Regions from separate parts of the Pseudoalteromonas sp. SCSIO 43095 genome, predicted to be linked through region 1. Evidence: predicted binding sites of a transcription regulator. Region 1 holds the regulator's gene; the other holds the start of a gene.
What was found. The regulator LexA, encoded in region 1, represses DNA repair genes until DNA is damaged. The targets are predictions, from matches to a motif close to TACTGTATNNNNATACAGTA.

Region 1 (7,688 bases):
GTGTTGGCAGCATAAGCTTGTTGTTGCCAAGCATTAAATAGCTTTTGTTGTTTAGCTGAAATTTTTAAACCATACGTTTTTTGCATGTAAGCGTACGCATCGGCAATGCGTTTACGTGCATGAACAGGCGGTTCAACAACACGTTGTTTAAAATTAACTTTAACCTCACAACGACCATATTGCGTCGCGTTTTGGGCTAACATGCCAAAGCGGTAGTTTGAGCGATCGGCGTTAATTTCACCAATTGCAGGGGCTAAATTGTTTATATCGGCTTCCATCATGCGAAACTTAGCGCTAACTTTGCGGCAGTTTTTACGCCCACCATCTTGCCAGCATTGTAACTGGTGACCAAATTCCCATGCAGGGACAATATGTTCCCATTCAATTCGCAATGCACGTTGATTTACTTTGCCTGAGCGGGTTAGTGTGTTGCGAGGCACGTAGCCACAATGGGTAGGGTCGGGTACTAACTTTTTGCCTTGTTTTTTTATATCGCAACCACAATAAATACTTTTAGCGTTTTCGGGAAGGGTATTAATTAAGTGCTTTTTGGCACTCGAAAACCGCGTAAATTGTTCGCCCATTGCTGAAAAACAAGCACAGCAAGCCAACAAAGCTAAAATAAACCGAATCATATCCATCACATACGTGAACTACAGGAGCGGCTAGTTTAAGGCCTAGAATAAAAAAGTAAACCGCCGCCGGCATGCTTTAATTTTAATTTGCGTATTTTGTAGAGGGCGTTTTTTAGGAGTAAATAGTGGGTAATATTCAGAGGCTAACGCTAAAAACGCGTTAATGCAGTGATTCCTGCGTTGTTGATTTGGTATAACGGTAAAACTGCGTTAAAGTTTGCAATGAAATTAATAGAGGGTAAAAACGAGATAATGTCGGAAATTCAATTTTTAAATGTAGATCTAGAGCTTGAGTCAAAGCAAGATATTAGCGTATTAGTTGCTGATTTAAAAAAGGTCGCAACTATTTTACATTATGATAAAGACGAATACCGTCAACTTGCTCGCATTGAGGTTGCAGGTGAAATAACCACGCCAGATAAAGCGATTAATCACTTGTGCGAGTTAATCGAGTCGTGTTCACGCAATGCATTAAAGCAATGGTTGAGTTGTTCACGCAGAACATTCGATATGGGTTTTGAGTCTGGCACTTCGCCAAAATGCTTTAACCAAGCTTTACATGCAGATACCTTGTTACGTATATCTGCAATTGGTGCAGGCGTGGAAATTACTATTTACCCTCTCGAAAAGTAATTTAACCTCAACCTTGGTTAACAGATTTACTAGCCTTTTCGCTCTACTACGGCTGCGGTCATACGTGATACGCAGCAAAGCTCATTGCGGCTATTGGTTATTTTAATATCCCAAACCGAGCTGCGTTTGCCGATATGATAAGCTCTCGCTGTGGCCGTTAATGTGCCATTGCGTGATGCCTTTAAATGACTTGCACTGATCTCTTGGCCAACACAATAAAACCGATTGAAATCAACCACAAAATTAGCGGCATAACTTGCTACTGTTTCAGCAAGTACCACATTTGCACCACCATGAACGATACCCATAGGGTTATGATGCTCTGGAATTGCCGGCATAGTTGCCACTAAGTAGTCATCACCAATTTCACTGATCTCTATTCCCATGGTTTTCATGAGTGTCCCTTGGCCTGTAATACCTTGATCTAATTGCTTACAAAACTCTAATGTAATCGGTTGATGCCAAATACTCATGCTAGCTCCTTGGATAAGTAATCGAGAATTAAAATTTATTAATATGATAATGCGTTGCTAATAATTACATTTATTACCCTGCTTTTAAAGTAGGTTATTGTTTGATGATAACGGCATATAAGGCATTAATTTATATTTGCGATTTTTAAATAACTGTATATACTCACAGTTAATTGTACTGTATGGAAAACCAGTTGTATGCGACCATTAACGAAACGCCAAGCGCAAATACTCGAACTCATTAAAGTGTTTATTAAAGACACTGGTATGCCTCCTACACGTGCCGAAATTGCACAAACACTGGGTTTTAAAAGTGCAAATGCTGCAGAAGAACACTTAAAAGCATTGGCCAAAAAAGGTGTTATTAAAATGAAGCCAGGCGCGAGTCGCGGAATTCAGCTTGTTGAAGAAGAGGAGCCAGAGCAGTTAGGCTTACCTTTAATTGGCAGGGTGGCTGCCGGTGAGCCAATATTGGCGCAACAGCATGTAGAAAGCCACTGTAAAATTGACCCTTTAATGTTTAAACCTGCGGCCGATTTTTTATTGCGTGTTAACGGTATGAGTATGAAAGACATTGGTATTATGGATGGTGATTTACTTGCTGTGCATAAAACCCAAGTTGCCGAAAATGGACAAGTTATTGTTGCCCGTGTTGACGACGATGTAACCGTGAAGCGTTTAGAAAAAGCGGGCAGAAAAGTACTCTTACATGCTGAAAATGATGAGTTTTCAGCTATTGAGGTCGATTTAGAAAATGAGTCGTTCAATATTGAAGGCTTAGCGGTAGGTGTTATTCGTAACGCTGACTGGATGTAGTATTAAAGCATAATTTAGCGCTTAATGGTGATTAGGCGCTGGGTTTGTTAGTAGCACAATGTCTAACTTATCAAATGTATGACTATATGATGTTAAGTGCTCCCCCTATCATAAATAAAATCACTAAATACTTTATAAATAAACAAATTTACTCTGCTTTTTTAAGTTAACAATTTTTTTATATTTCTATCCTGTAATTTCAATACACCCCCTACTAAACCTGACTCTTAGATTAATTGCCTGACTGGTTGCTATTTTTTAACTGCGCATTTTAAAAAATTCACCTTGTCTATTTTTCATACTTACCTTGCTTATTGTTTATTTTTTAACTAGTTATTAAAGAGCTGGAATAAAAATAACTCACAGCTTAGTCGTTTTGAGAACACACATTTACTAAATCCAGCACCCTTATAAAAAATAAAAATAACGAATAGGCGTTTAAGCCGTATGCCTCTTCGCTTTGCGTCAGCAATAGCATCAAAGGAGCCGTCACATGGGTAAGCTGAGTTCTTCCTTGTGGCTTATATTGTTTGTTTTTTCGCAGAATGTGCTTGCTAATAGCCAATATAATATGCGTAAAGGCGTAACCGATATAAGTAATAATGTATACCAACTGCACATGACTATTTTTTTAATATGTTGTGTGATTGGGGTGATCGTGTTTGCCATTATGTTTTGGGCACTCATTCATCATCGCAAATCTAAAGGGGCTGTCCCTGCCCAATTCCATGAAAGCACCAAAGTAGAAATACTGTGGACTGCGATCCCTTTTGTCATATTAATTGTTATGGCCATTCCTGCGACTAAAACCTTAATTGCCATGGAGGATGCCAGCAAAGCTGATCTCACCATTAAAATTACAGGCTCACAGTGGAAGTGGCATTACGAGTATATGGGGGAGGACGTTGAGTTTTATTCCATGCTAGCTACCCCTCAAAATGAAATAACCAACCTTGCTGATAAAAACCCGAATTATTTACTCGAGGTCGATAAACCGCTGGTACTACCAATTAATCAAAAAGTACGCTTTTTAATGACTTCAGATGATGTTATTCACTCATGGTGGGTGCCTGACTTTGCCGTTAAAAAAGATGCAAACCCTGGGTTTATTAACGAAACATGGACCAATATTAATGAGGTCGGTACTTACCGTGGGCAGTGTGCAGAGCTTTGCGGTAAAGATCATGGTTTTATGCCTGTTGTAGTAGAAGCTATAACAGAAGAAGATTTCAAAACGTGGTTAGCAGAGGCTAAACAAGCCAAACAAAAAGCAGCTGAGGCAGACGCTGCGTTATTAGACCAAGTTGTACCAAAAGAGGAGCTGATGGTGCTTGGTGAGCAGGTTTACATGGCGAGCTGCGCGGCGTGCCATCAACCAACTGGCTTAGGCTTACCAGGTGTTTTTCCGGCTCTTAAAGGCAGCCCAATAGTCATAGGTGATATCAAAGGGCATATAGATATTTTGCTCCATGGTAAACCAGGTACGGCTATGCAGTCTTTCGCAAAGCAATTATCAATCAAGCAAATAGCAGCTGTTATTACCTATAAACGCAACGCGTGGGGTAATGACACTGGTGATGTAATTCAACCGAGCGAGATACAAGCGGCACTGGATGCTGATGGGGAGGCTAAATAATGAGTAGCATTGCAGAACAACCTAATACCAATGAGGCTCATCATGCCCATCAACCTGCCACAGGCTTTAAGCGCTGGTTATTTACAACCAACCATAAAGATATAGGTAGCTTATATTTAATTTTTTCACTCACCATGTTTTTAATTGGTGGGGCAATGGCGATGGTTATTCGAGCTGAGTTATTTCAGCCGGGCCTACAACTGGTTGATCCTCACTTTTTTAATCAAATGACCACAGTGCATGGTTTAATAATGGTGTTTGGTGCGGTTATGCCAGCCTTTACCGGCTTGGCAAACTGGATGATCCCGCTAATGATTGGTGCGCCAGATATGGCCTTACCGAGAATGAATAACTGGAGCTTTTGGATTTTACCGTTTGCGTTTTTAATCCTATTAGCTTCATTATTTATGCCTGGTGGTGGCCCTGCATTTGGTTGGACCTTTTACGCGCCGCTTTCCACCACTTATAGTAACGACAACACAGCAATGTTTGTATTTGCTGTGCATATTATGGGTATTAGTTCGATTATGGGGGCCATTAATGTGGTGGTCACCATAGTAAATATGCGTGCTCCGGGTATGACGTGGATGAAGCTGCCGTTATTTGTGTGGACATGGTTGATCACGGCGTTTTTACTTATTGCAGTTATGCCGGTACTTGCTGGTGCAGTTACTATGGTGCTCACCGATAAATACTTCGCGACCAGTTTCTTTGATGCCGCTGGTGGTGGCGATCCGGTGATGTTCCAACATATTTTTTGGTTTTTTGGTCACCCTGAAGTTTATATTATGATTTTGCCTGCCTTTGGCATTATTTCTACGATTGTTCCCACCTTTTCACGTAAAAAACTATTTGGTTATGCCTCTATGGTGTATGCCACCTCCTCCATTGCCTTGTTGAGCTTTATTGTGTGGGCGCATCATATGTTTACCACTGGTATGCCCGTGGCGGGTGAGTTGTTTTTTATGTACGCGACTATGCTGATATCAGTACCTACCGGCGTAAAAGTATTTAACTGGGTAGCGACTATGTGGCGCGGGTCTATTAGCTTTGAAGTGCCAATGCTGTTTAGTATCGCATTTATTGTGTTGTTTACTTTAGGTGGTTTTTCGGGATTGATGCTAGCGATTACACCTGCCGATTTCCAATATCATGATACCTATTTTGTGGTTGCACACTTTCATTATGTGCTCGTAACGGGCGCGGTGTTTTCTATTATGGCGGGGGCTTATTATTGGCTGCCAAAATGGACCGGAAACATGTTCAATATTACCTTAGCAAAATGGCATTTTTGGTTGTCGTTAATAAGTGTAAATGTGCTGTTTTTCCCAATGCATTTTGTGGGGTTAGCCGGTATGCCACGCCGTATTCCAGATTATGCGCTACAGTTTGCTGATTTTAACGCCATTATTAGTATAGGTGGGTTTGCCTTTGGTTTATCGCAATTATTATTTGTGGTGGTTGTGTATAAATGTGCAAAAGGGGGCGACAAAGTGCCTGCAAAAGTTTGGGATGGAGCGGATGGGCTTGAATGGGAAGTTGATTCACCTGCGCCTTATCATACGTTCTCAACGCCGCCGGATATTAAATAATGACTCACTTGCCGTTATTAAAAAAGCTGGTGGTGATTTGCATTGCAATGTTTGCATTTGCATTTGCCATGGTCCCTTTGTATGACGTGTTTTGCGATATAACGGGGCTTAATGGTAAGCCCTCGTTAGAGCAGGCACAGCAAAGTACCTTGGTCACTGAAAATAGAGAAGTCAGCGTTAGTTTCACTACGCATGCGCAAAGTGGTGCGCCTTTTGAAGTTAAATCTAAAGAGTACAGTGTAGATGTAAAGCCTGGGGCCATGCGTGAAGTTAAGTTTAGCGCTAAAAATAACAGCAATGAAGATAAAGTAATGCAGGCTATACCGTCGGTAGCACCAGGAAAAGCGGCCAAGTATTTACACAAAATAGCGTGTTTTTGCTTTGATCAGCAACCGTTAAAGGCAGGTGAAGAGCTGGAGTTTACATTATTGTTTTATGTAGATACTGAATTACCCAGTGATGTAGAAGAGTTAACCCTGTCTTATACCGTATTTGATATTAGCGAGAGGCTAGTAGCCAGTAATAACTAGCTTATAAAACTGGTGAAAAACTAGGAGCAAATAAAATGAATCAAAAATATGAACATTATTATGTACCAGAGCAAAGTCCATGGCCAATAGTTGGGGCAGTTGCGTTATTTTTTATTGCGGTAGGCGCAGCCTTAACCGTAATGGATATGGGCAAAGAGGGTGGTAATGGCGTTTACTTGTTATACGTAGGTATAGCTGTACTACTTTACATGCTGTTTAGCTGGTTTAAAAATGTCATACACGAGTCTGATCAAGGGCTTTATTCTGCACAAATGGACCGTTCTTTTAGGCAAGGTATGAGCTGGTTTATTTTTTCAGAAGTGATGTTCTTCATGGCATTTTTTGGGGCGCTTTTTTATGCTCGCATGTTTTCTGTGCCTTGGCTTGGAGGTGCGGATAACAACGCCATGACAAATGAAGTATTGTGGCCGACGTTTGAAGCCATGTGGCCATTGCTAAATACCCCAGGAGGCACCACGACCCAAGCAATGGGCTGGCAAGGGTTGCCGCTTATCAACACCCTTATTTTGCTTGCCTCGTCGGTAACTTTACATTTTGCCCATGTGGCGATGGAAAATAATAAACGTACCCCACTCAAAGTATGCTTGGGAGCGACCATTTTACTCGGAGTGTGCTTTTTAGGGCTGCAGGTAGAAGAGTATATATATGCTTATAACGATCTTAACTTAACCCTTGATGCGGGCATTTATGGCAATACCTTCTTTTTGTTAACCGGCTTTCACGGCATGCACGTCACCTTAGGAACAATTATTTTATTGGTGGTGTTTTTACGCATTATGAAAGGACATTTCACTAAAGATAAGCACTTTGCCTTTCAAGCTGCAGCTTGGTACTGGCATTTTGTTGATGTTGTTTGGCTGTGTTTGTTTGTATTTGTGTATGTGCTTTAGTGATTAAGGGGGACTGATTTGCCGTAATAAAACCAAGTTTTAGTGCGGCAATCACCATCATTAATACCACAACAGAAAATAGCACCCGACGCCCTAAAAAGTGAGACATAGGGCGTCCATTGGTTTTCCCTGACACCATAATTAATAAAGCACGAAATAAATTAAATAATATAAATAATAACAGTAGAACAATAATAATTTTAATAATCACTGGATTTTACCCTTATGCAGTTAGTTGTATTTAACAAACAAAAGCTTAGCTCAATAATAACAATTTGCTTGGTTGTTATTGTGGTATTGGTTTGTGTGCGACTAGGGTTTTGGCAATTACAGCGAGCAGAACAAAAGCAACAGCAGCTTAGTGCCATTGAAAATATACAACAACATGGCGTAATGAGCTGGGCAGAGTTACAACAGCTGCCAAAAGAGTGGAACAAAACCGGTGTATTGGTTTCGTTAAAT
Region 2 (7,688 bases), 1.2 Mb from region 1:
CACCGACCAAAAGCCCTGCAATAATAATCATCCAAGGCGATAAGTTTAATTCGCCTACTAACAGCTCAGGGGCAAATAATTGTATAAATACACCTGCTAGTAATAACCCCATCACAAAACACAGTTTCCAACGAGAAGCTGCTGCCAGTGGATTAAAAATTGATTTTATAAGCCCTGAAATTCCCGCTACTTTACCAAATAAAACCAGTAATAACGCGCAGGCTAGACCAATTAAACCACCGCCAATAGCCCCAGATAGTGGTGTGAATTCGGTTGTCATCGTTTAAATCCTCCAAGCAAGGGATAAACCCAATCCTGATTGTTCCATTGAAATTGATAGTTGTTGATTAGGCGCTAAATAGTTTGCACCTGTTACATTTTTAGAGGGTGAATAAAAAGCCATTGCGTTAAATTGCACCGCGTCACTAAGCGCATGACCAATGCCTGCTGTAAAATGCCATTCTTGCACACCGGGCGCTAAAATATTAAATAAAATGTCAGATGATGGAATGGGGTGCTCAGTATAAGAAGCACCAAACCTAATTTTTTGTTGCTCAGTGCGTTGCCATTGATAACCCAGTTTATAAATACTCATATCGTGCCAACCAAAGCCTGCTCCGGCTTCAGCCCCTAGTGGCGCTGACATTAAATTAGTAATAGGGTTGGCGATACTTTTTACTTCACTGTAATTTATTTTTTGCCAATCAAACACCACTTGGTGCGATGGTAAAAACTGCCAAGCGGTACCGAGCTGAATAGAGCTTGGTAAATCAAACCCGCCTTGCTCTGCAAACAGGCCGCTGTAACGGTCAAATTCATCCATAGACACTGATGAACGGTAACTGGCGCCCCAGCTAAATGACGAATTAATAATGTGGCTGATCCCAAGTTGCATTCCAATGCCTGTGCTGGTATCAACGCCATTATTAGACAGCGCCTCTGGCTTTTGCGAAAAGGCGGCAAAATTTGCCAAACCTTGTGCTTCAAATTGTTGCACTACATAAATAGCAGAAACACCTAGGCGTATTTGTTCATTTAATTGATAGCTCATGGTTGGACTGACAAATAACTGTTTTAAGTCAACACCAGTGGTGCCGCCATAAAATGTGCCTTGAGGGGCAGAAGCAGCCACATATTCTGTGTTCATTCCGCCGTTACCGTAAACTAATAGGCCAATATTAATGCGCTCATTTAATTGATGGCCAATAGCAAATTCGGGAATTGCAAATAAGCTGTTATCACTTTTTTTGGTTGTTGCGTCCAAATACAGTGCATTGGTAAAGTATTCATCGACCTTTGCAGCGGTGTAGTTACGCTCAGGAGCAAATAATTCTATGCCTACCGACATTTGCGTGCCATTAGCTGAAAAAGTAGCCGGGTTATTTGCACCCGACATTAACTCTTCTGATAACGCTACACCAGCACCTGCCATGCCTTTGTGAGTCATACCGTAGCCATGAGTAAAATAGCCATTCGTTGCAAATACATTAAATGTGCTTAACGCAGAGGTGAAAATAAGGCCCGAGAGTAACTGTTTTTCATTTAAATTGAGACTAAGTAGAGATAGTTGGCGAACAATAGCTAACTTTTTATATTCTAAAAAAGAACTTTAAAAGATTATATATACTAAAAAAGCATATTGTTTGTAGATGAGGAACAAGCAAATGAAAGGGCTTACAAAGGAGAGATAAATACGTTGGAGTAAAATAGCATTTTTAAGCGCTATTTTACTCCAGCCAAGTAATTTACATTGACTCTAATTTCATACCGCGTGTTTCTTTAATGTATTTAACCACAAAGAACACACTAATAAACGCCGAGAGAGTGTAAAAACCATAGGCGCCTGCTAAACCAATACTACCTAGCATAATCGGGAAGGTCATAGTAATAGCAAAGTTAGCTATCCACTGCGCACTGGCAGCAACTGCAAGCGCTGCACCACGGATGCGGTTATTAAACATTTCGCCAAGCAGTACCCACACAATTGGGCCCCAGCTTAAACCAAAAAATACCACAAACAGGTTAGCCATTATTAAAGCAAAGGTACCCATATTTTCGCTAAGTGCTAACTTGCCCGCTTCATCAAGGCCTGCACTGCCAAAGGTGTAGGTAAGTGCACTTAAACTAATAAACATACCTATACTACCTACCAATAATAGTGGCTTACGACCTACTTTATCGACTAAAGCAATAGCTATAAAGGTCGATAAAATATTAGTAGTGCCGGCAAGTACATTAATAAACAGTGATTGTGATTCATCAAAACCAGCGGCTTGCCAAAGCTCTGAACCGTAATAAAATACCACGTTAATACCAACAAATTGTTGAAACACTGACAAGGCCACACCCACCCAAACAATAGGGTGTACCTTTTTACTGCCATCTATAAATAAATCGCGAATACTTGGTTTTTTATCGCTTTTCAGAGACTGCTTTACGTCATTGATTTGCGCATCAGCATCATCGTCTGAAATTTTATTAAATACAGTTTTAGCGTGTTTAAGCTTGCCTTGTGCAACTAAGTAGCGCGGTGACTCAGGGATAAACAAGACCCCAATTAAAAACAAGCCTGCAGGAACCAGTTCAGCCCAAAACATCCAGCGCCATGCAGCTAAGTCTAACAGTAAAATACCCTCGGCACCGCCTGCGGCATTAGCAATTAGGTAGTTACTTAAAAAGGCAGCAAACAGACCCAGCACAATAGCAAGCTGCTGCAGTGTTGCTAAACGGCCGCGTAAGCTGGCAGGTGCTACTTCTGCAATATAAGCCGGCGCTAAAACAGATGCCGCACCTATACCTAATCCACCAAATAAGCGGTAAAAAATAAACTCAGCTGAGCTATCAGCAATGCCAGAGCCAAATGCACTGATAGCAAATATAAGTGCAGTGACAATCATTATAGCGCGACGGCCAAATTTGTCAGCTAATGGGCCAGCAGCTAAAGCACCCAGCGCACAACCAAGTAAAACAGAGGCAACATTAAACCCTGTTGCTACACTGCTTGAGTTAAATGTATTACCTAATGCCGATACAGTGCCATTTATAACGCCTGAATCAAAACCAAATAAAAAACCACCAATGGCGGCAACAGCCGATATAAAAATAACGTATAAAAGTGAGCACTTTGTCTGTGCGCTTTGCACACCTTTAGCTGCATACTGTGTTGTCATGTTGTTCAATCCTAATTTTTATTATGTGTAATGAAGTTAAAGTACCACTAATAATTTGCGGGCAACCTTAGCACAGAGTAATCACGCTAAAAAAGATATTTCAATAGTAATACGTATGCATAAAAAATTTTTATTGGGTTGATAAAAATAATGAGATGCTAGATACTGTTTTTATATACAGTTCAGGCGGTTTTTATGAGAAAAGAGTTACCAGCAAAATATTATTTGGCACATTTTAAAGAGCTAATAGGCTTTGTGAGTGATAAATGTATGCATTTACTTGAGCAAAAGCACATTACATTTATTAATAAAATAAACACACTCGACGAGCAAAGCCAATGCATGCTAGCACGTATTTATTCTCGTAAACCTTATTTAGTGCAAACTCAGTCATTAAATTATGAAGAGATTATTTCGCCTTATCAGGCACTTTTTAATTTAAAAACAGCTGGGTTAGTCTGTGAACCCTCACAAGCAGACGCTAAGCAACTGCTTAGTCATCTAACAAAGCCGGCCTTAATTGAGTTGTTAGCTCAACAAGAGCTGCCACCATTATTTAAAAAAAGTGCGGCTAAAAGTTGTTTAGTTGAAGTCGCTATTTCATTTTTTGAATCTAAGCCAGAGCGTCTTTCGCATTTGTATAATCAGTACGTGATTAATAATAGAGAAGAGTATTACGAGTATTTTGAATTTTTGTATCTTGGCAGGCTCAGTGCCGGTGATGTTAATCATCAAAACCGGTTTGTACTAAGAGATTTAGGGGTAACTCCTGTTAGGCAAGGGCATAATGAAAGTTTGTCTCGCTTTGACTCAATTGAGGAAGCGCAATCTAACTATGTGTTAAACCGTTTTCGGTTAGCCGTTAAAAACGCGAAAGATGACAATGAAAATGAGACGCTAGCAAAACAGTTAATAAATGAATTAGCAGTAGGAGTTATAGCTCGAGAGCTAAAGAATAAGTTATTGGTCATACTTTATAAGCAACTAAAAACAACTAACCCTGTATTAGCGTTTGATGTACTTAATGCCTGCGAAGACGATGCGCACGCACTAGAAATTCAAATAAGAGAGCAATACCGTTTAGGCAATAAAGAATGGGTAAAGGCGCAACTTGAGAAAATTATAGAAAATCCGCTCACCGATGAGTTATTGTACTTTGCGGATGACTTTTTAATGCGAAAATTTAACAAGCAAACACGCTCACGGCTTAGTGAAATGTTAGCCAGTACACGCTGTATTATAGAAGTTGATGAGCTTTACCGTGGCGATGTTGAGTTAGGTGTAAGCGAGCACTACACTCGTCAAGGCAAACACGTTTTTTATACTGAAAATACGTTATGGCAAAGCTTATTTGCGCTGGTTTTTTGGCAAGAGCTCTTTATTGAAACCCCAACACCACCTTGTAACGAATTTGATATTTTCCCGCAAGCGTTAAAAACAGACACATTTTATATAAATCAATCCTCACAAATAGAAGCGCGGCTAGCTGCGTGTAGTAGTGCCCAGAAATTGCTGCGTTTAGTGTGTGACCATGCCGCGAAGTATTATGAGCAACCAAATGGCTTATTTAGGTGGCACAAAGATGTATTAAAGCCAGTAGAGATGCTTATATTAAATAGCCCAATAACGGCTTTACTTCAGCATTTAAAAAATATGGCAAAAAACTACCGACAGCTAAAAGATGGTTATCCCGATTTAATGATTGTTGATAACAATAGCGTTCATTTTGAAGAGGTAAAAGCGCCCGGAGACAAGCTTAAAAGAAACCAACTAGTGAGTATTGAAAATTTAAAAAACAGTGGTTTTAAAGTCAATATTGCAGCGGTAAACTGGTATGTAGACCCTAACCGTATTTATAGTGTGGTAGATATTGAAACTACAGGAGGCCTCAAAGGCGGTAACCGCATTACCGAAATTGGTATTGTTAAAATACAGCAAGGCAACATCATTGATACATGGACTACGCTGATAAACCCAGAGCGGCCCATCCCTCGTTTTATTACCAAACTAACCGGTATTAACGATGCCATGGTAAGCAATGCGCCCATATTTAGCGATATTGCAGAGCCGTTACTGAATCAGCTCTCAGGCAGTATTTTTGTGGCGCATAATGTTAATTTTGATTATGGCTTTATTAAAAAAGAGCTTGAGAGGGTGGGAATTAATTTTAAAATGCCAAAACTGTGTACAGTCGTTGAATCACGCAAAGCATTTAAGGGATTAAAGTCATACTCACTCGGTAATTTATCGGCACACTTTAATTTAGGTTTAACCAATCATCACCGTGCATTAGACGATGCCAAAGCGGCCGCGCAGTTATTGCTACTAGTTCAACAAACAGACAGCCAGTGATAAATTTGAGCCAGTTAAATGTATTGTACTTAAAGTAGTAAAGTAGCTTGGGTATAAACACAGGGTATTAAAAATTAGGTTTATCTATTTTTAAATGGGTGATTAAAACTGCGCTAATAAAATAATCGCTGTAAGCTTTGCAATCCCATGATAATGTTAAATTTATGCTAACAAATTTTAGGGCGGGTGTTTTAAAAGTGGTGTATGTTTCTGGGCAAAAACAATAATAAATTAAGGATAATATTGAATCATCGACAATTGAGTGCCACTTTGCTGGTATTGATGGCTTTAATAACTGGCTGTAATTCGTCACCAATAAGTCTTTACAACGATAATACCATGAAGAAAAAAAGAATATAATGGTGTTAAGGCATACAGAAAAGGGCAATATTTAGAGCAATAACTAAGCTTAGTATGGGGTGGTTGGGTGTTGCTGCACAAGCAGGCGTTGAAAATTGGTCACAACAATATGATACTTTTTATACTGCTGCGACAACACACGAGAAGCAAGAAATAGATGCAATTGTGGCCGTTTATATTGAGCAGTTTAGTGTTAAAGCTCAAAACATGACCTGCCGTAGGTCAACATCACCGAGACGAACATTCGGCGAAATTAAAATTGATTGTAATAAACACGATGGTGTTGTCACCGTTCATGAAATACAAACAATAGAGTAAAGCTAGTTACTAACTAGCTTTTTCTCAAAGTCACTTTTTACGATATCGAGCGCTTTTAATACTTCTTCGGGCTCTACGTCGTGTTGCTCTAATATCATAATTAAATCCACAGCAAGTTTTATGTGTGTAGGGGCGTCTTCTAGCGGGTTACTCATTAATATCTTTCTTTTTAGCAATCTGATCAATCGCAAAATTAATAGCAAGTTCAACGCGTTGCTGCATATCTAAACGATCTGTTTGAGTTAAATAAAATGCCATATCTACATCGTATCGAATATAACGTGGGGGTAATTGATTGAGTACGGTACAGCAAAAGTCAGCCATTACATCGTCGTTGTAACGTTCATTAAGTTTACGTTTTTCTATTTCTTCTAAAACGAGTTTTTCGTAAAAATTGTGTATGTCGTCATCTAATCGCATATTCCAGTCACTTTTTGTTATTGTCTTTAATGAGTCTATACCAAGGACTGTTATAAATCGAGAGCCGCTTTAAATAGTTGTTTATGGACACGGACTAAATCATTAATGTTACGCTGATAACCACCACCTAAAGCACACATAAGCGGGATGTTTCGCTGCTTACATAAGTTAAGAACGGCAAAGTCACGCGCGTATACGCCAGCCAAAGAAACATCAAATAAGCCGAGTTCGTCTTTGGTATAAATATCGGCGCCCGCATTATATAAAATAATATCGGGCTGGTGGAGGCGAACACATAACTCAAGAGCTTGCTCTAGTGTTGTTAAATACTCTGCATCTGTGGTGTTTGCAGGTAAGCCAAAGTCGTAGTTTGAGTGCTGTTTTTGCCGAGGAAAGTTTTGTTCACAGTGAATTGAGCAGCTAATTATCTGCTCGTGCTGTTGGGTTATTTGCGCGGTACCGTCACCTTGGTGTACGTCACAATCAAATATTAATACGGTGTCGGCTTGCTCCGTTGCAATAAGATGCGCTGCCGCAATGGCTAAATCATTAAAAATACAAAAGCCACTGCCGTAATTGCTATAAGCATGGTGGTACCCGCCACTTAAATTAGCCGCTAAACCACTATTAAGTGCATTCTCAGTTGCTTGAATACTGGCACCAACAGAATAAAGGGTTCGCTCGACTAATTCAGGTGAGTGCGGAAACCCCATTTTTTTAACTGCTTTGTCAGTTAACGAGCCATTTAAAAAGTCAGCAATATAATCTGAGCTATGACACAATTTCAATTGCGCTGTTGTTGCTGGCGAAGGTGATATAAATTGGGTGTAGCCTAAAAATTCAACTTCATGCTTGAGCTGCTGATACTTTTTAATTGGAAAGCGATGGCGTTTAGGTAACTCTAATTGCGAGTACAGTTCGTGATAAAAAAGCTGCATTAGCGTAGCTGTTGTTTTTCTACTTGTTGAATTTTGTCTTCGGTGGCAGAAATTGCTTTTCTACAACGGCCGAGTCGTGCATGAGTGGTTAAAATTTCTTGATTAAGTTTTTGTGCTTGCGCAGGTGATG

Region 2: the regulator LexA is predicted to act here: its motif matches at 3,334-3,353, upstream of LOC50_RS04150 (exonuclease domain-containing protein).

Annotation. Positions count from the first base shown of each region.
Region 1 covers NZ_CP087995.1:2,730,944-2,738,631, reverse strand. The annotation lists gene LOC50_RS12940 (endonuclease) at 1-635, opposite strand, end outside; gene LOC50_RS12935 (hypothetical protein) at 888-1,268, shown strand; gene LOC50_RS12930 (PaaI family thioesterase) at 1,298-1,741, opposite strand; gene lexA (transcriptional repressor LexA) at 1,940-2,557, shown strand; gene coxB (cytochrome c oxidase subunit II) at 3,051-4,193, shown strand; gene ctaD (cytochrome c oxidase subunit I) at 4,193-5,785, shown strand; gene LOC50_RS12910 (cytochrome c oxidase assembly protein) at 5,785-6,315, shown strand; gene LOC50_RS12905 (cytochrome c oxidase subunit 3) at 6,351-7,226, shown strand; gene LOC50_RS17510 (DUF2909 family protein) at 7,129-7,437, opposite strand; gene LOC50_RS12895 (SURF1 family protein) at 7,452-7,688, shown strand, end outside.
Region 2 covers NZ_CP087995.1:873,368-881,055, forward strand. The annotation lists gene LOC50_RS04135 (YeeE/YedE family protein) at 1-280, opposite strand, end outside; gene LOC50_RS04140 (OmpP1/FadL family transporter) at 284-1,447, opposite strand; gene LOC50_RS04145 (sugar porter family MFS transporter) at 1,746-3,170, opposite strand; gene LOC50_RS04150 (exonuclease domain-containing protein) at 3,366-5,522, shown strand; partial or broken gene LOC50_RS17420 (SEL1-like repeat protein) at 5,766-6,200, shown strand; gene LOC50_RS04160 (YbaM family protein) at 6,203-6,355, opposite strand; gene LOC50_RS04165 (late competence development ComFB family protein) at 6,348-6,620, opposite strand; gene LOC50_RS04170 (histone deacetylase family protein) at 6,671-7,558, opposite strand; gene LOC50_RS04175 (primosomal replication protein) at 7,558-7,688, opposite strand, start outside.